One region of the Mesorhizobium shangrilense genome, then DNA from elsewhere that is predicted to be linked to it. Evidence: predicted binding sites of a transcription regulator. Region 1 holds the regulator's gene; the other holds the start of a gene.
What was found. Region 1 encodes LexA, which represses DNA repair genes until DNA is damaged. Its sites were predicted from a motif close to TGTTCNNNNTGTGTTCNG; they were not measured.

Region 1 (4,493 bases):
CCCTGTTCCTGGAATCGATCGAGAAAGGTGGCAGTGCGTGGGAAGATGCGGTGGTCACCGCCCATTACCGGCTGTCGCGTTGCAAGACCGCGGTCGATGATCCTTCCGACGCGGCCGTCGACAGATGGGACGAGAACCATGAAGCTTTCCACGCGGCCCTGCTGAGTGCCGCAACATCGAGTTGGCTGTTGCGATTCCGCTCGACAATCTCGGATCAACTGCGCCGGCACCATCGCTTTCTTGGGCTCGCGCCGACGTTGCGGGCCGCCGCCGGCCTCAAGGATGGCTACGAAGAGGCAATGGACGCGCTGCGTGAGGCGATTGCAATCGAACACCACACTGCAATCATGGAAGCGGCGCTCGATCGTGACGTCGAACGGGCAAAGGCGCTGATGACCGCTCACGTCGGCTACACGCTGCATGTCTATGTCCACAGCGAAGACGTCGGTGCAAACAAATACGCGGCGCGTGCTGGCAGCCTGAAAGCTGTCGGCGGATGATTTCAGCGCCTCCGCGCCGTCCAACGCTTGACGAGATCGCTGCCGCCGGCGACCGGCTGGCTACCTGGTTGCCGCGAACGCCATTGCTGCGGGTCGATCTTGGCCGGGCCGATCAACGGATATTCCTCAAGCTCGAGACCTTGTCGCCCATCGGGGCCTTCAAGGTCAGGCCGGCGCTCAATGCCTTGCTCTCTCGCGACGCGGAGGCGCTGAGGCATGGCGTCGCGACCGTCAGTTCCGGCAACATGGCCTATGGCATGGCCTGGGCAGCAAGAGCGCTTGGCGTTCCAATGGCCGCCTACATGTATTCCGACGCCCCACGAACCAAGATTGACGGGGTTCGCCGCCTCGGCGGAGAGGTGCGTTTCGTCTCCCATGAGACCTGGTGGCGCTACATCACCGGCGTTGAACAACCGGACACCGATGAACTCCTCGTGAATCCCGTCACCGATCAGGCGGTGCTGGCGGGCAATGGCACGATCGGCCTGGAGATCGTCGAGGATCTGCCGGAGGTCGACTGCGTGCTGACACCCTATGGCGGCGGCGGCATGACAACCGGGGTCGCAAGCGCGCTCAAGGCACTGCGGCCGCAGGCGAAGGTCTTTGCGGTCGAGGACGAGAACGCGGCTCCAGTCACCGCCGCACTGGCAGCCGGGCGCATTGTCGAGATCAAGACACGACCGTCCTTCATCAAGAGCATTGGCGGACCGTCCCTGGTGCCCGCGCTATGGCCGTTGGCGAACCAGTCTATCGACGGAGCCATTGCCGTCAGCCTTGAGCAGGTAACGGACGCGATGCGGCTCCTGTTCTCGACCGCAAAGATCGTGGCCGAAGGCGCGGGCGCCGCATCGCTGGCCGCCGCCCTTTGCAGCGAGCACGCGACCGGCAATATCGTCTGCGTTATTTCAGGCGGAAACATTGATGCCGGCGCCTATGCGCAAGTGCTGGCCGGGGCAATCCCGCCTGCCTGAAATCCCGCCCTGGTTCACCCAAGACGATGAGCCTGATGTTCGCCCACTCGAGGCGGAGCAGTCTCTCTGCCCAAGGGGCCACTTGCGGCAGACCGGAAATGAGATTCCGCAATTGCCAATGGTTGGCAGTTTGGCTTCGTTTCGTTCACGTGCGGGCTAGGCAACCCGCGAGGCAAACCGCTTCGCAAATGGATTATTTTCCGTTGTCCGGGCGACGAGGCGAGGACTGCTGTACGGTTGCGCAAGAGGCAAAAAACGAAATGATTTCAATTTGGCCAAGCCAAAATTTGGAACCACGGCCCGCTGTCGTGGTAACCGTCGCGGGCATTGCATGGTTTCCACCCTCTGAACATATTCATTAAACTTTAAACGGTTGCGGAACACAACTGGAACAGATAGTGTTTGTTCTGGGTTTGTTTTTCTGATTCTGGTTTCAGATCCCGTCTTCGAATCCCTTGGGGGCCGCCATGCTGACGCGCAAGCAACATGAACTTCTGATGTTCATCCATGAACGGCTGAAGGAAAGCGGAATTCCCCCGTCGTTCGACGAAATGAAGGAAGCGCTCGACCTCGCTTCCAAGTCCGGAATTCACCGGCTGATCACTGCGCTGGAAGAGCGCGGGTTCATTCGCCGGCTACCCAACAGGGCTCGTGCGCTGGAAGTGCTGCGTCTTCCCGATTCCATTGCACCCGGCCTCAACGCGGCGCGCAAATTTTCACCGAGCGTCATCCAGGGCAGCCTGGGTCGACAGATCAAGCCAGCCCCCACCCGCATGCCTTCCGCTGGCAATGACGATGACGCGGTCTCCGCGATATCCATCCCGGTGATGGGCCGCATCGCCGCCGGTGTGCCGATCGATGCCATCCAGCACCAGACCCATTCCATCTCGGTGCCGCCAGACATGATCATGGGCGGCGACCACTATGCGCTGGAGGTCAAGGGCGATTCGATGATCGAGGCTGGCATCTTCGACGGCGATACTGTCATCATCCGCAACGCCGACACCGCAAGTCCCGGCGAGATCGTCGTGGCGCTGGTCGACGATGAAGAAGCGACGCTGAAACGCTTCCGCCGCAAAGGCGCCTCGATCGCCTTGGAGGCCGCCAACCCTGCCTACGAAACCCGGATCTTCGGACCCGACCGCGTCAAGGTGCAAGGCAAGCTCGTCGGACTGATCCGGCGTTATTGAGCCGGCGCAGCAACGGGTTTGTCGGGCTTGCGATAGGGCGGCAGCCCCCTCGCCTCGCGTGAGAATTTTCGTTGCTGGTGCCAAGGCCGGTACGGTCTGTCGACCGCGAAGCTTATTTTCGGTCGCGAAGTCGCTGATTGCGGGTCGAAGAAGACGGCGGCACTTCCCGTGCGGGCGAGTTGTCGTTTGGTGACGACGAGGACCGTCGGATTGCGGCAAGGGTCGTAGCCTGTCGCGTCGTTGATGACGATCAGATCAGCAAAACGACAGGCTTTCCAAGCTTTCTTGCGATCCTCCACATAAACAACGATCGCGCCGGACGGGTGTCGGGCAACGCATAGATCGTCACTGCAATAGAATGAGAATGGCGCGCCCGGCGGCAGATCAGCGGCATCAGCGATGTCGAATTGTGGATCGCTTTGGCCGAAGCTCTCCGGCTTGATGATGGTTTCGGATTGCAGCGCACGCTTCCAGTTGTCCGCCGTGAATTCGTTGGGGCGCTCGCGGCTCACTGCAAGTTCGCCACCGCCGATCGGCAACGCCACCAGCCGCGCATCTTCCGAAATCAGTACATCCGGCGCGCGCGTGTCGGAAATCGTCAGCAGGCCGGCAAGCGCGAAAGGCAGTGACGCCAGCCGCAGCCAGGTTGTCGCCATCGTCGCGATGATCAGGGCGACTGTCACCAGCAAGACCGATTGCAGCGAAATCAACCCGACCGCGTCGATCGGCGAACGTTCAGAGAACCAGGCTGACAGCGCGATCATCGCTGTCAGCCCCTTGCCCATGACATAGAGGAACGGCCCATCCGCTCCGAATGGCATGGCCAGCGAACTGAAGACCGCAAAGGGCATGACGATCACCGACACGATCGGCATGATGGCCAGATTGGCAAACAGGCTGAACGGTGACACCCGCTGGAAATGCCAGATCGCAAAGAGTGCCGTCGCGCTTCCAGCTATGATGGACGTCATGGCGAGGCCTCCGGTCGCCAGCAGCAGTTTTCGCATGAGGAAGCCGGGCAGAGATCGTCGCGGCGGCGGCGTGCTGACCTTGCGCGCGCGATAGTCGGACCAGCCGGCATAGGCACCAACGAGAGCAGCGGTCGCCGCAAAGGACATCTGGAAACTGGGGCCGACCACCTCGTGCGGCGAGACGACGATAACGGCAATGGCTGAGATTGCGAGATTGCGTATGGTCAATGCCGCCCGATCGAACAGCACAGCGACAAGCATGACCGAAAGCATGATGAAACTGCGCTCAGCCGCGACCACAATGCCGGAAATCACGAGAAAGGCGGCGATCGAGACAAGCGCGGCCGCGGCTGCGTATTTCTTGACCGGACGGCGCGAGGAGAAATCCGGAAACAAGGCGAATGAACCGCGCAGCAGCAGCATGATCGTGCCGGCAACCAGCGCCATGTGAAGTCCTGAAATGGAGATGACATGATAGATGCCGGTGCGCCGCATCGCCTCGTTGATCTCTTCGGGGATTCCGGCACGAACGCCGACGATAAGCGCGGCGGCAATCTCGCCCTCGGCGCCACCGATGCTGGTGCGGATATGATCGGCGATGGTTTCGCGCGCGTTTTCGATCGACGACCCAAGCCGCGCCGCAAACGGCATATCGTCGGAAGGAACGATCGTCGGATTGCTGAGGAAGAAGCCGCTGGCGCCAATGCCGGTGAAATAGCTGTCAAACGAGAAGTCATAACTGTCCGGACGGACCGGACCGGTGGGTGGCAACAGCCGAACATAGCCCGCGACTTGGGAACCGGCGGTCATGTCGGAGGGTATTTTTCGCGCGGAAAGGCGGACCCGTTCGGGCGCGTAGCG
Region 2 (4,493 bases), 1.0 Mb from region 1:
ATCGGCCGCTTGATGCGCTCGGCGGCAGCGCCGTCGACATGCGTGCCTTCGAGGAAGGCGAAATGCAGCGGAATGGGCGTGGTCGATTCCGAAACGGTGACCTCAACGCCGTGATTGCGCATGATCAGGCGCAGCTGTTCGACGAGATAGCTTTCAAACAATCCAGGCTGGGTGATGGTGGTCGAGAAGTGCCCGGGCGTCGGCATATGGCCATAGGCTTGGCGCGAGTCGACCTGGGTGAACGAATTGGTGGTGACGCCAATCTCCGGGTAGAAAGCTCGGTACCGTTTGCTGTTGTCGCCGCCCGCGGCCAGCGCGGCAAACGAGTCACGCAGGAACTTGGTGTTGCGGTCGTAAAGAAGCTGCAGCGCAGCGACTGCCTTTTCGGCATCGTCGAAGCTTTGCCGGCCAAATGGCTCCGGCATGACGACTGATTCGATGGCTTGTGGATAGATTCGCTTTTCCATGGCTCAATATAGAGACTTGGAATGACGGTTGGGAGGGGGGGCGTTGGCCGATGGCGGCAAAAGCGCGCTTTTTCTTTTGCCGCAAGAGCTTGGGTGCGTCTGATGAATCAATCTGGAAGCATCGCGCTTAACCGCGTTGCAGGCTGACCAGAAGCACGAAGCCCACGCCCGACTTCCTCATCGCCGGTGCATCGATCGTCGAGCCGCCATTGGCGCGCATTGCGGGTACGGCCAGGACAGGAGCAGCAAGCACCAGCAGGATGAGCGCCGCCCGCGGCAGAAGCCGAAGGGTCTTGAGTGCGTTGGCGGCGATGAGGTTCATGGCTTTTGCTTTTCTTTCGAGGTCTTGGCGCTGTGTTTCAGTGGCGCGGATAATCGGGGCAGGCGACACCGCACGTCCTGGACCCGGTCTCTTCCCATGAGTGGGCCGGACGGCCGGCTTCGGCGACGAGGATGGCGAAGAACATTCCGAAGAGGCTCATCAGCAGGCAGACGATGGTGAAGCGGCGGGCGAGCATTGGCTGGGTGTCTCCTTCAACACGCAGGAGAATGCTTGATCGCGACTGAACCGGCTCTGATGCCGGCATTCATCTGCCGTTCAAATTCATTGACAATTTTAGCAATCGGCCACGGCTGATGCGTCTGGCATGCGACAGCCGGGCCGCGAGATTTCCGGCCATACGAAAACGGGGCCTCGTAGGGCCCCGTTTGTAATCCGCCAGGATGGAACGATCAGAGTTTGTGCCAGGTCTGACTCTTGCAGATCAGCCCGCCCAGCACGCAGCCACTCATCTTCAGCGACGCGCCAGACAGGGTCGCCTTGCCGGAATAGGTCTTGTCGCTTGCCGGATCGGTGATGTTGCCGGCGTATTTGTTATCCCCGGCCGGCTTGAGCGAGCCAATGGTCTTGCCGGCATACTTGCCTGTCTTGAGTGTGATGGAGAATGAACCGGAGCCCGAGATGGCCGCGGTATCGCCAGCCTGTGTCTTCCAGTTGCCTTCGATCGGATCGGCCCAAGCCGCGCCGGCCATGATCAACGTGGCCGCGAGGGCCAGGCTCATTTTTCGAAACATATCTGTCCTCCCTGTGGGTTTCGCGGACTGGTGCTCCCCGCCTGTCTGCCGCTTACGCAAACGTAAGCTAATCCAGCTCCCGGCAAAACAAAAGCGGTGTCGCAACGGCAACAGCCAGGATTTTCGGGGTGCTCGAAATCGACCACGCCGGGCAGAAAATGAAACGATCGATATCGAGCCTTTGTCTTCCGTGGTTAGCAGAGTGTTGATCGTCGCCTCGGAAGTTTTCGTCAAATTTGGCCGAAACTGCCGCGATTGCTGACTTTGTATCCTTAACGAATTTCCACGTTTACTTATTGTTTTAGCTTTGTTTTCTTCAAATTAAGCACGCCATTTAACGACGGATTCAAGCCTCCAAGGCATTCTCGAAAGCATCGGAAGAGCAGCCCGGAAGACAAGACGGAAGCCGCTCTCGGGAGCCTGACAGGGCCAGGAACAGGGGATTGAAATGGCACGTTTTGAAATGCTTGAAGCCGGTTTTGGCGCCATGGGCGCGACTGCCCAGGCCGACATTCTTTTCGAACTGGGCATGATGTATGCGACCGGTCGCGACTGCGAGACCGATGTTGTCGCCGCCCACAAATGGTTCAACATCGCCGCGATCAAGGGCTCGGTCCGCGCCGCGGAATTGCGCTCGGAACTGTCGGCGGCAATGTCGAAGGCTGACATTGCCAAGGCGCTGCGCGAAGCCCGCGAATGGATGACCATGCACTGAGGTCCGCCGATCGCGCAGATATTGATCGAAGACAGGGAAGCTCCGGATCAAGGCCGCAGAGACGGCCGGACCCGGGCGGAATGAAAGACCGCGCAAGACGGTCAGGAACATGAAGAACAAGAACGCGGCGGGCTGAGAGCTCAAGCTGCGCGGTCACAGGGAAGGCGAGCGGGGTTCAGGCGCGCTGGCGCCTGGGGATTGCTCGACGGGCAAAAAGAGCCGCGACCGGCCGGAACAAGGCCAGCGCGGCTTTTTTGCGTGGATGACGCAGGGCAGGCCCAATCGAGTGCCACCAATGCGCCTAGACAGGCCATGCGAAGGATGAAATTGTCCCGCCTCTCTGAAAGAAGCGCGGCCGGGGCGGCCGCGCGCGAAGTGGAGGAGTTGTTTCAACCATGAAAAAAACGAGTATTTTGAGCGCGGCCATTTTCGGCCTGATGATGAGTGCGCCGGTCGCATTCGCCGACGACATCACCTTTGCGGTGGTCGGTCCGATGACCGGACAACTCGCCACCATCGGCGACCAGTTCAAGCAGGGCGCGCAGGCTGCCGCCGATGCCATCAACGCCGCAGGCGGCGTCAACGGCTCGATGATCAAGCTCGACATCGAAGACGACCAGTGCGATCCCAAGCAGGCTGTTTCGGTGGCCAATCGCATCATCGCCAATGGCGTCAAGTTCATCGATGGCCACGCCTGCTCGGGTTCGAGCATTCCGGCGTCCGCCGTCTATGCCGAAGCAGGTGCTCTGATGATGAGTCCGGCATCTTCCAACCCGGTGCTGACCGACGCTGCGGCGAAAGCCGGCTGGCCGACGATCATGCGTCTTTACACGCGTGACGATGCGCAGGGCGCGTTCATCGGTCCCTGGATCGCCAAGAAATATGCTGGCAAGAACGTCGTCATCCTGCATGACAAGAGCGCCTACGGCCAGGGCGTGGCTGACGCCGTCAGGGCAACGATGAATACCGGCGGTCTCAAGGAAGTGTACTATGACGGCATCAATGCCGGCGAGAAGGATTACTCGGCGCTCGTCACCAAGCTGAAGGATCTCAAGGCAGACGTCGTCTATTTCGGCGGCTATCATCCTGAAGCTGGCCTGATCCTGCGTCAGTCGGCGGAACAGAACCTGAAGTTCCAGCTGATCATGCCGGATTCCATCGCCTCGCCGGAGTTCTGGCAGGTCGCCGGCCCGGCCGGCGAAGGTACGCTGTTCGTGTTCCCGTCGGATCCGCAGGCAAAGCCGGAAGCCAAGGCAGCCGTCGAGAAGATCAAGGCTGGCGGCTTCGTGCCGGAGGGCTTCACGCTGTTCTCCTACGCCACGATCCAGGCTTTCGCCGAAGGCATCAAGCGTGCCGGCAGCGACGATCCGGCCAAGGTTGCCGAAGCGTTGAAGAACGGCACGCCGATCAGCACCGTTGTCGGCGATGTCACCTTCGACGAGAAGGGCGACCTCAAGAACGCCAGCTACGACATCAACCAGTGGCATGACGGCAAGTACGCGCCGATCGCGCAGTAATCGCTCCGGCGAGCAGACACCCTGAAGAGATGGCCGGGCTTGTCCCGGCCATTTTTCATTTCAGATCAGGCCACTTGTGCTTCAGTGCTACTGTTGCGACCTGGTCATCAGGCGTGGACGTCCTCGGCGAACCGAACCAGTACGGTGCCGTCGGTGACCTGTGCCCCTTCCGTCGCGATCTCGGCGATTACTCCGTCATGGGGGGCGGCGATGGTGTGTTCCATCTTCATGGCTTCGAGGATCAGCAACGGTTGGCCTTTCGTGACGGTCTCGCCTGGTGTCACGCGCACCAACTTGACAAGGCCGGGCATCGGCGCGCGCAGGCTGCCAGACGACGCGGCGGATTCATCGGCTCTCGCCAAGGGGTCAGGCACGGCGAACGTGTAGCCAACGGCGCCTGAAAAGACCGTGACGTGGCCAGGCCAGCGAGCAAGGCGAGGGGCGGCGCGAAGATCATGAGCATTGGTGCTGCCGTACGGCTCGTCCAGCGTCACCGCGAACCGCCCATCCGGACGCACCGACACCTTTGCCGTGATATCGTGCTCGCCATAGTGAAGCCGGGTTCGCCGCGCCGCAGGATGAAAATGCTGATAGCCGGCAAGCGATGACCAGGGATCGTTCGATGGCGGCAGCGCTCCCGCACCCGATGCCGCCAGCGCCGCAGCCGCAACGATGTCGGCGTTCGGTGGCGCGATTTCGGTCAGCGCCTGCTGATGCCGG

Region 2: ABVQ20_RS11995 (sel1 repeat family protein) is a predicted target of LexA. The motif match lies at 1,839-1,856, and genes of this name have one in related genera.

The regions. Positions count from the first base shown of each region.
Region 1 covers NZ_JBEWSZ010000001.1:1,354,151-1,358,643, reverse strand. The annotation lists gene ABVQ20_RS06865 (GntR family transcriptional regulator) at 1-500, shown strand, start outside; gene ABVQ20_RS06860 (pyridoxal-phosphate dependent enzyme) at 497-1,471, shown strand; gene lexA (transcriptional repressor LexA) at 1,939-2,661, shown strand; gene ABVQ20_RS06850 (ComEC/Rec2 family competence protein) at 2,655-4,493, opposite strand, start outside.
Region 2 covers NZ_JBEWSZ010000001.1:2,362,191-2,366,683, reverse strand. The annotation lists gene ABVQ20_RS12015 (AMP nucleosidase) at 1-425, opposite strand, end outside; gene ABVQ20_RS12010 (hypothetical protein) at 595-789, opposite strand; gene ABVQ20_RS12005 (hypothetical protein) at 827-985, opposite strand; gene ABVQ20_RS12000 (DUF2147 domain-containing protein) at 1,200-1,541, opposite strand; gene ABVQ20_RS11995 (sel1 repeat family protein) at 1,990-2,256, shown strand; gene ABVQ20_RS11990 (ABC transporter substrate-binding protein) at 2,652-3,773, shown strand; gene ABVQ20_RS11985 (acetyl/propionyl/methylcrotonyl-CoA carboxylase subunit alpha) at 3,881-4,493, opposite strand, start outside.